2 regions of the Polycladomyces subterraneus genome follow, and region 1 is predicted to be linked to the other one. Evidence: a T-box and tRNA genes for the amino acid it is inferred to sense, from the RefSeq annotation. Region 1 holds a T-box; the other holds one or more tRNA genes.
What was found. A T-box is a leader RNA that pairs with one kind of tRNA and senses whether it is charged. The one in region 1 lies ahead of NWF35_RS00915 (valine--tRNA ligase), so its partner is inferred to be a tRNA-Val.

Region 1 (7,964 bases):
CAGTTTCACTTCTCCGAGCGGGGTGTCCCCTTTTTTCATGGTAAACGTGATCTGACGTAGATGCTGACGGATCCCTTCCGCCGTATAATCGGCCGGTTGGTCTAATGCATACGTCACCACACGGACGTCTAAATCCTTCACCATCTCGCGCAGGTGCGGGTCATCCATGCACAATACGGCCAGTCCGCCCGGCTTCACTTGGCTCAAAAATTGGCGGTACGCCCGTTTCAGATTGTCAAATTGTCCGTCGTAGTTTTCCAGATGATCCGGTTCGATGTTGGTGACCACAGCTACTTCCGGGTAATATTCCAAGAACGTACCATCGCTCTCGTCCGCTTCGGCGACGACAAAATCGCTTTTGCCAGCCTTGGCGTTACTACCGAGCCCAACCACTTCCCCGCCGATGACGAACGAGGGATCGACACCACAAATCTCCAACGTTTGCGCGATCATGGACGAGGTGGTCGTTTTCCCGTGTGCGCCGGCCACGGCAACCCCCTTTTTGTCGTTGAGCAGACGGGCCAGCATTTGGGAACGGTGCAATACCGGGATACCTTTCTCTTTTGCGGCTTGCAGCTCCACATTGTCCATCGCGATACTGGAGGAGTAAACAACTACGTCCGGCTCCCCAACCTGTGCGGCATCATGACCGATATGGACGACGGCACCCCGTTGAACCAGATTTTCCGCCAATTTGTTCATGGCGACATCCGATCCGGTCACTTTGACCCCCTGATCCAACAACACACGGGCGATCGCGCTCATGCCGTATCCGCCGATCCCGATAAAATGGACGTGTTTGGTCTCGTTCATCCTACCCACCAACCTTTATCCTTGATTTTCCCCTGATACCACATGCTTGCGAATGTCGGACACGAGGAACAGTGATCCCGTCACCATGATGAGATCATTCGCGGACGCCCGTTGTCGCAGGTGGTCCAGTCCTTCCTCCGGCGTTTCGGCCGTTTCTACCTCCGCGGAAGTAAGTGACCGTACCAACCCAGCGAGCCGTTCCGCTTTCATCGCTCGAGGGTGATCCGCCTGTGTGACGACGATATGTTCAGCCAGCGGCACCAACGGTTTCAGCACCCGCTCCACCTCTTTGTCTTCCATCACAGAGAGCAACAAGTGCAATCGCCGGTATGTCACTTGCTCAGACAGAAACGCCGCCAACGCTTCTGCGCCTTCCGGATTGTGTGCGCCGTCCAGCCAGATTGACGGATCATCCGCCACTTTTTCCAATCGCCCAGGCCATTGCACCTTGGAAAATCCGGCCAACACGTCTTCGTCTTCCAATACTGTGGCGTAAAACTGGCGCAACACTTCCAGTGTCATCATCGCCGTGGCTGCATTTTTCACCTGGTGTTGTCCCACCAGCGGAATGGTGATCTCTTCCACCGTCCGATACATATTGCGGAATCGCAAACGCTGATGTGACGGCGTCGATTCGATGGTTTCCGCTTCATAATCCCGACCGATCAGATACAGGGAGCTTCGACCTGCTTCTGCCTTTTCTATGATCACCCGCACGGCGGTCTCTTCCTCACAACCGCACACCACAGGTACACCCGGTTTGATGATACCGGCTTTTTCCTCTGCGATTTGAGATAATGAATCCCCTAATAAATGTATGTGATCATGCCCGACATTGGTGATGACTGATACCAACGGATAAACCACGTTGGTCGCATCCCATCTGCCTCCAAGCCCCGTCTCCCACACGATAAACCAAGGCAGGGCTTCTTTGGCGAAATAACAAATCGCCAGCAACGTCCAAAATTCAAACGGCGAAGGTTGTCCGACGCCGGATTGGATCATCTCCTCGACAACGGGTTTCAGCTCGTTGGCCCAGCGCACGAACGATTCCTCCGGGATGTTTTCTCCGTCAAAACGAATGCGCTCGCTCCAATGCATCAGATAAGGAGACGTAAACATCCCCACCGGATAACCGGCCTGCTCAAGTACCTTGGCGATCATCGCCGCCGTCGATCCTTTGCCGTTGGTCCCGGCGATATGGATCCATTTCATCCGGCGTTCCGGATGCCCTAACCGGTCCAGTGCCCATTCCATCCGGTCCAGTCCTGGTTGAATCGCTTGCACGCACGTTTCATCCATCCAACGAAACACGTCTTCAGCGGTGACAAACCGTTGATCCATCCTGACCGTTCCCTTCCGTCGACAACTCTAGAGTTAGGAGTGAAAGGGCAGGGGGAGTCCTACCCTTTCAACTCATTCAACCGTGCCAATACCTTTTCGCGTTTTTCGCGATACTCTTCCCCTTTACGCCGCTCTTCCTCCACAACGTGCTTCGGTGCCTTGGTCACAAACCCCTGGTTGGACAATTTTTTCTCCACCCGTGCCACTTCGGCGTCCAGCTTTTTCAGCTCCGCTTCCAGCCGGGCGATCGTCTGGTCGATATCGATCAAGCCCGCCAACGGCACGAACACCTCCGCACCGGTGACAACCGCGGTCATCGCTTTGTCCGGGCGGGTGACGTCTTCCCCGACCGTGACCCGTTCCGCACCGCATAGCCGGCGAATGGCCGCTTCGTTTTGCTGGATGGCGGACAATACCTCGGCATCGGCGCGGATCAGGAGTTCCACTTGCTGTTTGACCGGCACTTCCATCTCCGCCCGGATGTTGCGCACCGAACGGATGATTTCGATTAGCACCTGCATATCCCGCACCGCTGCCGGCGCTTCCCACTCTGCAGACGGTTTCGGCCACTCGGCCACCGTGATGCTCCGGCCAGCCGTCGGCAGGTGCTGCCAGATCTCCTCCGTCACAAACGGCATAAACGGATGCAGCAGGCGCAACGATTGATCCAACACATACGCCAGAACGGAACGTGTCACCCGTTTGGCTTCTTCGTCTTCTCCGTACAACGGGAGTTTGGCAAACTCGATGTACCAGTCGCACAACTCGTCCCAGATAAAATTGTAAAGGACACGCCCCACTTCGCCAAACTCATAACGTTCCAACAGGCGGGTCGCTTCGGCCACCGTTTCATTCAGCCGGTGTAAAATCCAGCGATCCGCCGTGGAGAACGGGCCGGTCAACTTCAATTCCTCTGAAGAAACGCCGTCCAGATGCATCAGAGCAAACCGGGACGCGTTCCAGATCTTGTTGGCAAAGTTCCGCGCCGCTTCCACACGCTCCCAACGGAAGCGTTGGTCGTTGCCAGGCGTACAGCCGGTGGCCAGCATAAACCGCATTGCATCGGCGCCGTACTTGTCGATCACTTCCATCGGATCGACACCGTTACCGAGTGACTTGGACATTTTACGCCCTTCGGCATCCCGCACAAGACCAGTGATCAGCACATCGCGGAACGGCTTTTGTCCCGTAAATTCCAACGCGGTAAAGATCATGCGGGCCACCCAGAAGTAAATGATGTCATACCCGGTGACCAATACGTTCGTCGGGAAATAGCGCTTCAAGTCTTCGGTCTCGTCCGGCCATCCCAATGTGGAGAACGGCCACAGCCCTGAGCTGAACCAGGTATCCAGCACATCCGGATCCTGCTCCAGATTCCGGCTGCCGCATTTTGGACAGGTTTCCGGCTCTTCGCGAGCCACGGTCATTTCGCCGCAGTCACCGCAATACCAAGCCGGGATGCGGTGACCCCACCACAATTGCCGCGAGATGCACCAGTCGCGCACATTTTCAATCCAGTGCAGATAAATTTTTTCAAACCGCTCCGGCACGAACCGTACTCCTTGACCCGATCGAGTTTGTTCGATAGCCCGTTCAGCAAGCGGCTTCATCCGCACAAACCATTGCGTGGACAGATACGGCTCCACCACCGCGCCGGAACGTTCGCTGTGCCCGACGGAATGCACATGTTCTTCGATATGAACGAGCACACCCTGTTCCTGCAAATCCTGAACGATGCGCTTCCGGCATTCGAACCGGTCCAAACCTTGGTAGGGTCCTGCATTTTCGTTCATCTTGCCCGTCTCGTCCATCACCAACACCTGCGGCAAGTTGTGACGCTGCCCGATCTCGAAATCGTTGGGATCGTGTGCTGGTGTGATTTTCACGGCACCGGAGCCGAATGACGGATCGACATATTCATCGGCGATGATCGGGATTTCCCGACCGATAATGGGCAGGATCACTGTTTTTCCGATCAGGTGCTGGTACCGTTCATCTTCCGGGTGAACTGCTACGGCCGTATCACCCAGCATCGTCTCCGGACGTGTCGTGGCCACTTGGATGTACCCAGTACCGTCTTTGAGCGGGTACCGCATGTGATACAGCGCACCCTTCACTTCTTTATGGATCACTTCGATGTCCGAGAGCGCGGTGCGCGCGACCGGGTCCCAGTTGATGATGTATTTACCTCGATAGATCAACCCTTTTTCATACAAACGCACAAAAACTTCCCGCACCGCACGGGATAACCCTTCATCCAGGGTGAAACGCTCACGTGAATAGTCCAGCGACAATCCCATCTTCCGCCATTGATCGCGGATGATCTGCGCATAGTGTTGTTTCCATTCCCACACTTTCTCCAGGAATTTCTCCCGGCCCAGATCGTGCCGGCTGATGCCTTCCTCCCGGAGTTTGGCTTCCACCCGGGCCTGGGTGGCGATCCCCGCATGGTCCATGCCGGGCAACCACAGCGCGTCATAGCCCTGCATGCGTTTGAAGCGAATCAATATGTCCTGCAGCGTATTGTTGAGCGCGTGCCCGATGTGCAGATTCCCCGTGACGTTGGGCGGGGGGATCACGATGGTAAACGGCTGTTTGTCCGAATGAGCGTCGGCTTGGAAAAAGCCGCCCTCCAACCAGTAATCGTACCATTTTTCCTCCGCGGCCTTGGGATCATAGGCCGGCGGCAATGATGCTTTTGGTTGATCGGCCATGCTCTAACCTCCTTACTTACCAAAACAAAATAACTCCTTCCATCGCAAAGGACGGAAGGAGTTGTTTCCGCGGTACCACCTTTGTTCGCCCGTTTTTGGAAACGGGCGCCCTCAACTCCCGTAACGCGGGAAAACGGTTCGGCCTACTGCCGGTCGGGTTCAGCCGAACAGCTCCAGGGGGACGTTCACCGGCTCCGCCTTGGGAAACCTTCCAGCCTCAGGGTTTCCCTCTCTTGAAGGCGAACAACCGACTACTCTTCCCTGTCATCGCCGCTTGGTTTCAGTTGTGAATCATCTGTCTCGTCATCTTATTCTACAATGCCCGGTACGGACACGTCAAATCCGTACAATTAATATCCCCGAACACGAAGGTTCGGGGGCTTAGAATGAATCCATAAAAAAGACAAGTCCAAATGCAATCTTACCGAACCATGCCAAACGCCCGCTCGACACTTTCCATCATCAGACTGGGATTGGCAAGAAACGCCAGCAACAACACCGTGCACAACAGCATCACGCTGAGAAAGAGGATAAACAATACCCCGCGATAGGCACTTTTGACCATTGACTTGACCACGCTCAATCCGAAAACCCCCTTTGGTCCCTGACGACGATATTCTCTCTTATATTTTGTTCTTTTCCGCCTGTATTGTCCAGCCATGAAAACAAAAACGGGCGAAAAAGAAATGCCCGCGGGGACACTTTCTGCATATGATTTGACTTAAGGAAACTTTTTTTGTGTGAGGAAACATATTTATCTCCATGCCAATCTATTTTGAAAGCAGGGAAATCCATGTTTCGCGTATGTCTTTGGATACTGGCATTGGCGTTGCCCATCAAAGCATGCGAGATGTGTTTGCAAAAATGCCTGCGACGACAACACCATCGATGAGGGGGAAACATAAATACACACAATCCTGTTGATTGTGGAAAATCGGATTTTCCTATCTGAGGATCCATTTTAAATCGATGCCATTTTCATGGGGGCTCATGATCCAAACTTAACAAGTTCCATGCCTTTTTCGTTACATCGGGGACGGCTTCATGGTATTCATGAATCGCGGATAAATCCATTGTCAATTCAACACAACCAAAGGTCGTTTCCACCCGATCCGCTGCAGCTTCGAGTACTTCCACCGTCGCACTAACAATCAGGGCGGTCGGTCACGAAAATGGAAATACGGGTACGATTGTACCCGTATAGACTACTGACTGATGATTGTGTGCTATCTTTTTTGGGATCGAATGCGGACGGCTTCGGTTTTTCGTGTTTTGCTCCCGCTACCCTTTTTACTCAGCCAAAGCGAACGGATCAGCGACTGCAACCATCTGAGATGGGTGATCTCCTCTTCCCAGCGGCGAATCGCAATCGTCTCCTCAATCCGGTCCGGCATCTCATAATATCGGGTAAGCAATCGAAGTGGCCGCTCGGGATACGCCAAATAGAGGGCCAGCAGCTTTTTTTCCTTGCCGCTCAGCTTCCATCCCTCTTCATAACGGGCGAGGTAAAATTGTGGCTCTTTCTCATGATCCAATTGCTGGGAAAAACGACGGAAAAAGGCACCCAGATCGCGAACCGGACTGTCGACAGCGGCATGGTCCCAGTCGATCCACACCCACCCGTCTTCTTTTTTCAACAGGTTGCTGGGGTGGATCCGACCGTGACACAAAGTATATCTCGGTGCGATCCCCTTATCCGACTGCACAAATTTTTCCATCCCCTTCACTGCAAAACGAAGCGCCTGATCCACATATTCCGCATCAGCCGCAAAAGCATGATCAAATGGGGAACGAAACGTTCGGCTCTCTATCACTTCACGGTATTCGGCCAATTTCCCCAACTTGTCCTTCCATCCCTGCAAGCGTTCGACATTAACGCTCTGTTTCCGCTCCGATTGTTTCCCAACAACCGGGAACGCAGAGCGGTGAACATGAGCCAACATGGTCGGCAATCCCTCGATGGGGATCGTTTCCCGCAGGCCGGGGTCATTTTCCACCCACGGAGTGGCGTACCAAACCGCGTCTTCCGTCTGGACGTAAGCTTCCCCATCGGATGTCTTTAACCATGGCAGAAATATCTCCTGGCTTTTGGATTGAACGGCCTCCATCACTTTGTGCAACCAAGTAAGTTGTTCGGCAGAACAAGACGATTTTTTTAATGCAAATGCGCCATCCGCCGTCTGGATGCGCAATATCCCACTGACGGGTCGCACTTGCAGGGGAACCCATCCGTACCGCTCAAACACTTGTTCCAATACGGCCCGTTCTTCAGGCAATTGAATGGCCACACGCCTCCCCCCTCTCCAAATAAAATCAGCCACTGCCGCAAAAACGCGGCAGTAGCTCCATTATCTCTTTTGATCGTCACGACTCGTTCAACCGAATTTTTTGCGGAATGTGGATGATTTGACCCTCTTTCAATTCTTCACCCTCCAAGTGATTCAAACGGACCAACTGGCTGGCCAACACATCGTACTTTTCGGCGATGGAGTCGATAGAGTCTTCTTTTTGTGCGATCACCATTTTGATTTTGACAAATTGCTCTTCCTCTTCACCGATCAACCACTTGGCCCATTCCAACTGCGTAGCAGATTTTTCCTGATTTTGCTCCTGTTCGCTTAATGCCTCTCCATGTGTTTCCACTTCATCAGCGGATTCCGTTGATTGCTCTTCCTCCTGGTCTTTGAACAACTGCACACTTTTCGGCCATTGCGGTTCTTCCTGATTTGTTTTCCATCCTGTATCGGAAGCAAAATCGAGAGGGGTTTCCGTCGGCCACGTCGGTGGATGCTCCGGTTTTCCCAACAGGCGATCTTGAAACCGGAAGGATGACGGGTGTTGCTCTTTTTGGCGTTGGAAACCGATTTTCATGTCCTGCCTGCCGAATGCCGGTTTCTCGTCTTCCGATTCGTGCTTATCTTGATCTTCCTCGACATCCTCCGGCTCGTAGGGTTGCAGTTTGGCCGTTGGGTCGTCCGCATCCCATTCCGGCTCTCGTTTTTCCCCGTCAGACGCGTGGGGCGTATCCGTCTCCTCTTCAGGTTCACCGATGGATCGGATCGAGGCATCCTCCGCATGTGAACGGGTACCCCA
Region 2 (7,964 bases), on a different contig from region 1:
TTGCGGGAATATCGCAATGCCATATTTCATATGGACTCCCTCCTTTTGACAAATTTACAAGAGCTGACCTCGACTGCGGTGTATTTCTTTCTGAAATTTCACACGAATAAAGACGACAAGGGGACATGCATCACGATGTATATTCATTATACCCTCTTTTCTTACTGCTGATAAAGTGCTGCGAAAGAAAGATTTCGCGCGTACACGTTGATCACGGTGTGTGTTATGATGAACATAGGCTCCCGCAAGGGAGAAGGAGAGGAGGGATACCGGATCGTGAAACGTGTTCACAGCCGGGAAGTGAAACAGGCGGCGATGGAACGACTGCAACAACGCGGCGTTACCATCGAAGGGATTGCCGAAATTGTATATCAGATGCAAGCTCCCTACAACGAAAACCTGACGATGGATTTATGCGTGGAAAGCGTACGGGCCGTATTGGAAAAACGGGAGATCCAGCATGCCATTCTCGTGGGAACTGAATTGGATATGTTGGCGGAAAAGGGGATGTTGTCAGAACCCCTTCAAACCTTAGTGAGAACGGATGAAGGCTTGTTTGGATGCGATGAAACGCTGGCCCTTGGGTCTGTGTTGGGATACGGAAGCATCGCTGTCACCACTTTTGGTCATCTTGACAAACAAAAAATCGGATTGATCAAACAACTGGATACGAAAAAAGATGGATCTGGTCCTGTCCACACGTTTATAGACGATTTGGTCGCCAGCGTGGCGGCCGCCGCATCCAGCCGACTGGCGCACCGGCTGCGCGATGAAGAGGAAAAAGCGGTTGTATCTCCATCCAAGTAAATGTATAGCCTTGCTCCGCGTGAAACAGCGCGGGGCTTTTTTGTTCCGCATCAAAAAGACCCAAGCGCTACCTGGCGCCCGGGTTTATTAGAGGAGGGAACATCTGTCCAATGGCAGATCAGATGGCCTAAACAAACGGGGGAACCGTTTGTGCTATATCTTATGCGCCAAGACGAGTCTTCGTATCCTCCGCGGAAAAAATGTGCCTTTGCCCTTGTGGCATGAATAGAGCGAGGTTTAGGCACAATACCTAAAGAAGTTCATCCGCAGGAGGGAACACCGATGTCTTGCTGGATTTATTGGGCCAAATTGTATGATACGCGGTTTCAGGCACGCTGTTTGGCCGCCCGCATCCAGGAGGATTGGTGGGTCTACGGCTACGACAGCCCTGCCGAAGTCGAAGTGTTTCAATCGAGGCGCGGTCGTTATGGCGTACGTTACTTGTGGGACAGAACTGAGGTTCGGAAAAAAAAATAAAAAAACCTCTTGCATTCCTCTCGGACCTGTTGTATAGTTATAGTTGTCGTCAGCGAAAACGACATAAATGAAGAGATGACGCGGGGTGGAGCAGTTGGTAGCTCGTCGGGCTCATAACCCGAAGGTCGCAGGTTCAAGTCCTGCCCCCGCAACCAAATATGGAGCTGTGGTGAAGTTGGAGTTCACGCCGGCCTGTCACGCCGGAGGTCGCGGGTTCGAGTCCCGTCAGCTCCGCCATTCTCAATGGGCCTATAGCTCAGTTGGTAGAGCGGTCGGCTCATAACCGATTGGTCACAGGTTCGAGTCCTGTTGGGCCCACCAGTATGAATACTTTCACTTGGGCAGTTAGCTCAGAGGGAGAGCGCTTCCTTGACACGGAAGAGGTCGTAGGTTCGATTCCTATACTGCCCACCAAAAACACCTCGTTTAGAGGTGTTTTTTCTATTGTGTGAAAAACATCCCCCAATCTTGAAGGTGTGGGCGAGTCGTGTGGTACAATGGGATTGTCCATGTAGGGGATCTTTTGAAAACAGTAGAGGGAGACCGTCATGGGAAGACCAATCGTCCTCATCGCAGCCGCATTGTTGGCGGTGTTGTTGATCGTGTTCACACAGCAGGGGGACGACGCGGGGTGGCGTAAATGGGTGCGGGAATGGCATCAACAGGTGGAAGAACATTCCTCGATTTTTCGGTTACCTGCTTCCAAAGCCAACCGCTCCTCCTCCGAAGTCGCTTTGCCGTTCCGGTCGGTGAATGGAACGGTCTATTTTCGTTTGAACGACCTGAAACGGCTACATATTCAAGTCTCTTACCAAGCCAAGGAAGGCATCATCACCATCCGTGAAGGCAATGCGGTCTTGGAGATGTTGCGATCGGCACCTGTGTTGAAACGCAACGGAATCTACCTGCCGATGACAGAACGGCCTGAAGTTTGGGGAAATGAGGTGTGGATTCCCTCGTCTGCTCTGAAAGAGGGCTTGGGAAAAACCATCCGCTTCCAACGAACCACTGCTTGGATCAGTGTTAGGGATGCGGTGCCGGTTCAATCGGCTCCAATGAAAGATCCGAGCGCGTCGTTTTCGCCCGCCCAAATGGTTCGATATTTGTCTTTCCTGCAACCACCCATCCGGGGAGCCAAAGTGAGTGAGCGCGAATCTCATTTGCCGGGGGCGCCGCGGAAGTATCGTCATGGTGTACACGAAGGGATCGACTGGTATGGTTATGCGTGCGGGGTGAAGATCGATTCCCAGACCCCCGTCTATGCGGTGGCGGACGGAATCGTGGTCAGGGCGGACAAGGATTATCGAGAGATGTCCGATGCCGAGCGGAATCGTTTGTTGCGGATCGGTGAGCAAAACGATGGACAGACACCTCAGTACATTTTGGATAAGATGCGGGGCCGGACGGTTTGGATTCAGCATGACAAAGGCGTGATGTCCCGTTATGCTCATTTGAGCCGGATTGCGGATGGCCTCTACGTGGGACAACACGTAAAAAAAGGTCAACTGATCGGCTATGTCGGCAATTCGGGCACGCATTCGGGAGTGGAACACAACGTCAATGATCTTCACCTGCATCTGGATCTCTTGATTTACGGGGACTGGTTTTGGAAGTATTTCACACCGGCTGAGCGCCGGTACATCTTGGAGCAGGTGTTCAATCGTTGAACTAGGCTCCATAAAATGTTCACATGTTGTTTATCATTTCTTCATCTGTGTCGTTTAGGCTGAATAGGAAGACGCTTGACGGGGGTTGGGCGACAGATGCAACGTCTGGTCCATCGGATTCAGAGGATGGATGTTTGGTTAGTGTGTTATGTCAACCGCCAGTGGAAGTCTCGGGTGATGGACTGGCTGATGTGCCGGTTGACCCATTTGGGCGGTGCTTTTTGCACGATCACGTTTTTGGTTGTCTGGTGGTTGTTCACTTCCTCTTCGATGAAGCAATGGGCGGTGGAGGGGTTCGCTGCACTGGCGGGCAGTCACTTGGCCGTACGGGCCTGCAAACATTATCTTCCCCGCATCCGCCCTCATTTGCGATTGAGTGAGTTGTATGCGTTTCCCGATGCTTTGACGGACTATTCCTTTCCTTCCGGGCACACGACGGCCGCATTTTCCATCGCCACCGTGTTTGTGCTCCATGCGCCGTGGTCGGCAGTCATTTGGTTGCCGTTGGCCTGTCTGATTGGTCTATCCCGGATGTATCTCGCGCTCCATTACCCGACGGATGTGGTGATGGGGGGCGTATTGGGCACGGGATTCGCACTGGGCGTCTATGCGTTGCTGGGCGCTGGTTGAGGTATTCGGATGGAGTGAGCGAAGAACCGGAAAGCGATACGGATAATGATAAGTAATTTCGATCCTACAATGCACCCGCAATGAAGAAGGGTGCGCTTTTTTATTTGTGGTGGCCACCGATTTTGCCCGCGCGGTCATAGAAAACGCTGGCGGGTGTGAGTGAACGGGCGTATAAAATACTCGTCGTGCCGAACCGTTCCCGAATCCGGTCGATCGCATCAGCCAGCTGTTGGTCTTTGGCCGTACGACCGAACAGGTCCAGCTGCAGGCTGCGTTCCGGTTCCAAGTTTCCCAGGCTGATCCCCACCAGCCGAATGGGAGCATGGTTCCAATGCCGGCGGAACAGATGCAAGGCTCCTTCAAAAATCACCCGCCCGATGTTGGTGGGTTCCGGCAGGGTATACGAGCGGTGAATGGAAGTGAAATCCATCCCCTTCAAGGTAAGTGACACCGTTCGTCCGGTGGCACCCGCTCGGCGTACCCGACTGGCAACTTCCTCCGCCAGCTCCCGCAAGACGACACGAATATCCGACTCGGTCTCGTAATCTCGGGGTAAGGTGAACTGATGTCCGATCGATTTGTTTTCATCCAGTGAATGGGGATCGACCGGGCTGTGATCGATACCATTGGCTGATTGGTGCAACACGCGTCCGATCACACCGAAGCGGTGTTGCAGCAGTTCCGGATCGGCATGGGCCAAATCACCGATCGTCCGGATCCCCATCCGGTGAAAATGCCGCTCCATGCGCGGCCCGACACCGAACAACTCGATCACCGGCAAGGGCCAGATGCGACGGGGGAGGTCCTCCGGCGTCAGCACGGTCAATCCGTCCGGTTTTTCCAACCCTGCAGCCATCTTGGCCATCAGCTTGTTGGGACCGACTCCGATGGAGCAGCGGAGACCCGTTTCCCGAAAGATACGTTCCTTGATCAGCCGGGCCGTTGTCTTTCCGTCACCGAAGAGGGCTTCACATCCGGTGGTTTCCACAAACGCCTCATCTACCGAAAAAGGTTCGACCAGCGGCGAAAATTGTTTCAGAATTTCGACGATCCGTACCGATACTTGCAAATACCGTTCCATGCGCGGTGGGACCAGACAGGCATGGGGGCACAGCTCCTTGGCCTGATAAACGGCCATCCCGGTTTTCACACCGTATTTTTTTGCTTCGTACGAAGCGGCCAGCACAATGCCGCGCCGACGGGCCGGATCACCGCAGACAATGACAGGGCGTCCGCGCAGATGTGGGTTGCGCATCTGCTCCACGCTGGCGTAAAAGGCATTCATATCGGCCAACAATACGGTGCGTCGGGCAGTCATTCCGTCCCCTCCTCACGAACGTTTGTTCTTATTTTACCACGGAACAAACAGATGAGGAGAAGAAAATGATGGATTTGCATGCGCTATTTTCTGGGATAGAAATACATGACCCGTCCGTTGAACAGATGCAGTTCAGCTTTCAGGGAACGGGCGAGATACCGGGACAATTCGTTGGCTTTGGCTTTGTCTCCATGGGTTGAATCGGCGGGGAGGATGATTTGGATCCGATCCGGTTCCACCACACCGATTACCAAGTATTTGTACAGGTTGGGATTGGTACCCGTCAACACCAACCATGACCGTCCATCTTTGGATTTTTCCTCGATCCGGTACGGAAACGCAGCAGCGGCGTAGTCCCAGTCCAACTGTTGACCAGTATAGGCGCTCATCTTCCGGTAACGTTCCAGATGTTCCCTCACCTGATGCAACTCGATTTTCGATTGGATCGAACCTTCCACCAGGCGGATCGTCGCTACTTGGTTCATACATGTCACCTCTGCCATATGTTGGTCTTTTCCATCTCCTGCAACATAATCATCTTAGCACGTTCCGGGATATTTGAACAAACAAATCAGAATCATGCCATTCCACAAAAAACGGACATTGGTTTATTCGTAATAAAACTATAAAATATTGTGAAAATATGTTGTCTTGCACACTCCCTTATGATACACTAATATCTAACTTTCAGTGTCCGATGGGGGATAGATGTGCATGCGAAAATCGGACCTGTTGGATGAACTCCGCTCAGAAATCGGTGTCATGTCGGACAAAATGGACGGAGGAATCGAAGAACTGTACCATTTTGTTATCGAATGTTTGTATGAAAAAGTGGAGGCATATCAATTTGTCGGCATCTACCTCACCAAGCCGTACATGTTTGAATGTCTGGGCTATGCAGGAGCCAATCCGTATCCCTACCGGGTTCGTTTCGGTGAAGGACTTCACAGCCTGGCAGCTGCCCGGGGCGGTGTCGTCCGGGAAAAGAGGGGCAAGCGCATCGAAGTGTTCGTCCCGTTTTATCGTGGCCATCACTTAATTGGAGAGCTGGTGGTGGTTGGAGAGCCGAGCGACCAGATCGATGAGGAGGATATCGCGTTTTTCTGTGAATTGGCTTCTTTGTTTGAGTCGAAGTCGGAAGAGTGCAAATGATCACGTCGTGAACGCCAGTCAGGTTCCACGGCCTTGATCAGACCCCATCAGAAGTCCTCACTCCTATCTTTTCAACCCTGTATCCGACTCTATGAGAGAAGGCTGAGCAGGTTTGAAGATTACGAGAAACGGGTAATACACCCCTAACCCTGTCTTTGTGTCAATAGATACCGCTTTTTTCCTCAACGGAAGTATCAATTCCGATGGAGAGACATATTATAAAAGATATGGCTTCCTTTTGGCGTGACAGACTTTTGTAAAGGAGGAGATCAGCATGAGTCTCTATGAACGGCTGTACGATGAAGCGGAACAAGTCAAGGTGCGTTTTGTCGGATTTGTTTCGGAACACGGTCGATATGATTTCGGGATCGTGTATACCAACATGTTTTTTGGAAAGCCATTGGTCGTTTGTATGCAGACGGGACGCTCCTCTCTGTTGTCACAAGATGATGTGGAGAACCTGGAATATCTGCAAAAGGTGTACAATTTGAAGTCCAAGGAAGAAGCGGAGGAGTTGGCTGTCTTTTTCAGTAACAACCTTCCGGGACTGACCTTGGAAGCCGAGGCCGAGCATTAAACGGAGATGACCGTCATGTCTGATTTGGTTGAACCATCACATAGTGCCGCTCATCGCAGGAGTGAAACCGACCGCGAGGTATAACGGGAGAAAGTGTGAATCAATCCCGTGCCTCGCGGTTTCATTTTGGTGAAATAAGCCTAATCATTCAAGGGGCATTGACATAAATATGATATCACATTATACTAATAGTGACACATTAATTGAAGCGGTTACATTTCCGCGTGAGGGGGATTTTTCATGGAAGTGATTGTCTGCCAAACGTGCGACAAGATCATCGCCTTCACGGAAGCCGAGAAAACTGGTGTGTTGTACGGCAAATGTCCTGGATGCGGTGAGGAAAAACAGCGCGGACAACGTAGGGCATCGCAAACCGCGTGACTGAATACCTGAAACCAACAGCACTAGGATTCACCATACATCAATACAGGTAGTCCGGCTGTTGACATGTGGGCTCTGATGTAAAGCACGACACCCGACGAGAGATTCGGACCCGTTCCTCTGAAAGAGCGTGGCCGTTTTCCTAACAGCGATCTTTGCACTTGACGAAATAGATGCAAGTGGAGCTAGCGGTCTCACCGCCCGTCACGGGTGGTGTTTCTTTTTTACATGAAAGGGAAATGGTTCATCCGACGAAAATGATAAAAAAAACCCACCCGTTCATCATGGGTGGGTTTTAGCGGATTACGCGCACCATTCGGATATCGGGATCTTCGGGACCTTGGACGGGCAATCCCACTTCCAAGTGTTCACGGATGTAGTCGATGTTTTGCTGCGTGATGCGTTCCCCGGGCAACAACACCGGGATACCCGGGGGATAAATCATGATAAACTCGGCAATAATGCGACCGACCGACTCCTCCAGCGGAACGGTGACCGTTTCCGCATAAAACGCGTCCCGCGGTGATACCGCTAATTCCGGGATATCCGGCAGACGGATCGGACCGCCGTTTTTCCGGTCGGGCGAATAAAAATGCCGGGACAAATCCTGCAGACCTTCTACCAATATGTTGATCGTCTCTTCTGAGTCGCCCGGGGTGATGAGGCACAGGATGTTGTACAAATCGCTCAGTTCCACTTCGATATTCCAGTTCTGACGCAGCCATTTTTCCGCTTCATAGCCGGTGATGCCCAAATGTTTGAGATGGATGGTCAACTTGGTCTCATCCATGTCATATGTGGCGTCCGTACCGAGAATTTCTCGGCCTACACAGACGATGCCCGGGATTTCGTTGATCCGTTTGCGCGCCTGATCGGCCAACTTCAACGCCAGCTCGAATTGAGCGTGACCTTGCGTGGCCAAAAAACGTCGCCCCGCATCCAGCGAAGCTAAGAG

Region 2: it has a tRNA-Val gene. The T-box ahead of NWF35_RS00915 (valine--tRNA ligase) is inferred to sense a tRNA for this amino acid. The anticodon was not compared.

The regions. Positions count from the first base shown of each region.
Region 1 covers NZ_JANRHH010000008.1:1,614-9,577, reverse strand. Annotated here, with positions in the region: gene murC (UDP-N-acetylmuramate--L-alanine ligase) at 1-813, opposite strand, end outside; gene NWF35_RS00920 (bifunctional folylpolyglutamate synthase/dihydrofolate synthase) at 829-2,157, opposite strand; gene NWF35_RS00915 (valine--tRNA ligase) at 2,217-4,871, opposite strand; T-box leader at 4,916-5,148, opposite strand; gene NWF35_RS00910 (hypothetical protein) at 5,293-5,454, opposite strand; gene NWF35_RS00905 (phosphotransferase) at 6,098-7,159, opposite strand; gene NWF35_RS00900 (LysM peptidoglycan-binding domain-containing protein) at 7,236-7,964, opposite strand, start outside.
Region 2 covers NZ_JANRHH010000047.1:150,831-158,794, forward strand. Annotated here, with positions in the region: gene NWF35_RS13575 (YjcG family protein) at 1-30, opposite strand, end outside; gene NWF35_RS13580 (phosphatidylglycerophosphatase A family protein) at 277-807, shown strand; gene NWF35_RS13585 (hypothetical protein) at 1,090-1,284, shown strand; tRNA gene NWF35_RS13590 (tRNA-Met) at 1,364-1,439, shown strand; tRNA gene NWF35_RS13595 (tRNA-Asp) at 1,445-1,521, shown strand; tRNA gene NWF35_RS13600 (tRNA-Ile) at 1,530-1,605, shown strand; tRNA gene NWF35_RS13605 (tRNA-Val) at 1,624-1,698, shown strand; gene NWF35_RS13610 (M23 family metallopeptidase) at 1,833-2,951, shown strand; gene NWF35_RS13615 (phosphatase PAP2 family protein) at 3,048-3,581, shown strand; gene dinB (DNA polymerase IV) at 3,682-4,899, opposite strand; gene NWF35_RS13625 (DUF1885 family protein) at 4,983-5,384, opposite strand; gene NWF35_RS13630 (hypothetical protein) at 5,614-6,051, shown strand; gene NWF35_RS13635 (DUF3055 domain-containing protein) at 6,326-6,628, shown strand; gene NWF35_RS13640 (GapA-binding peptide SR1P) at 6,869-7,009, shown strand; gene NWF35_RS13645 (aminotransferase class I/II-fold pyridoxal phosphate-dependent enzyme) at 7,305-7,964, opposite strand, start outside.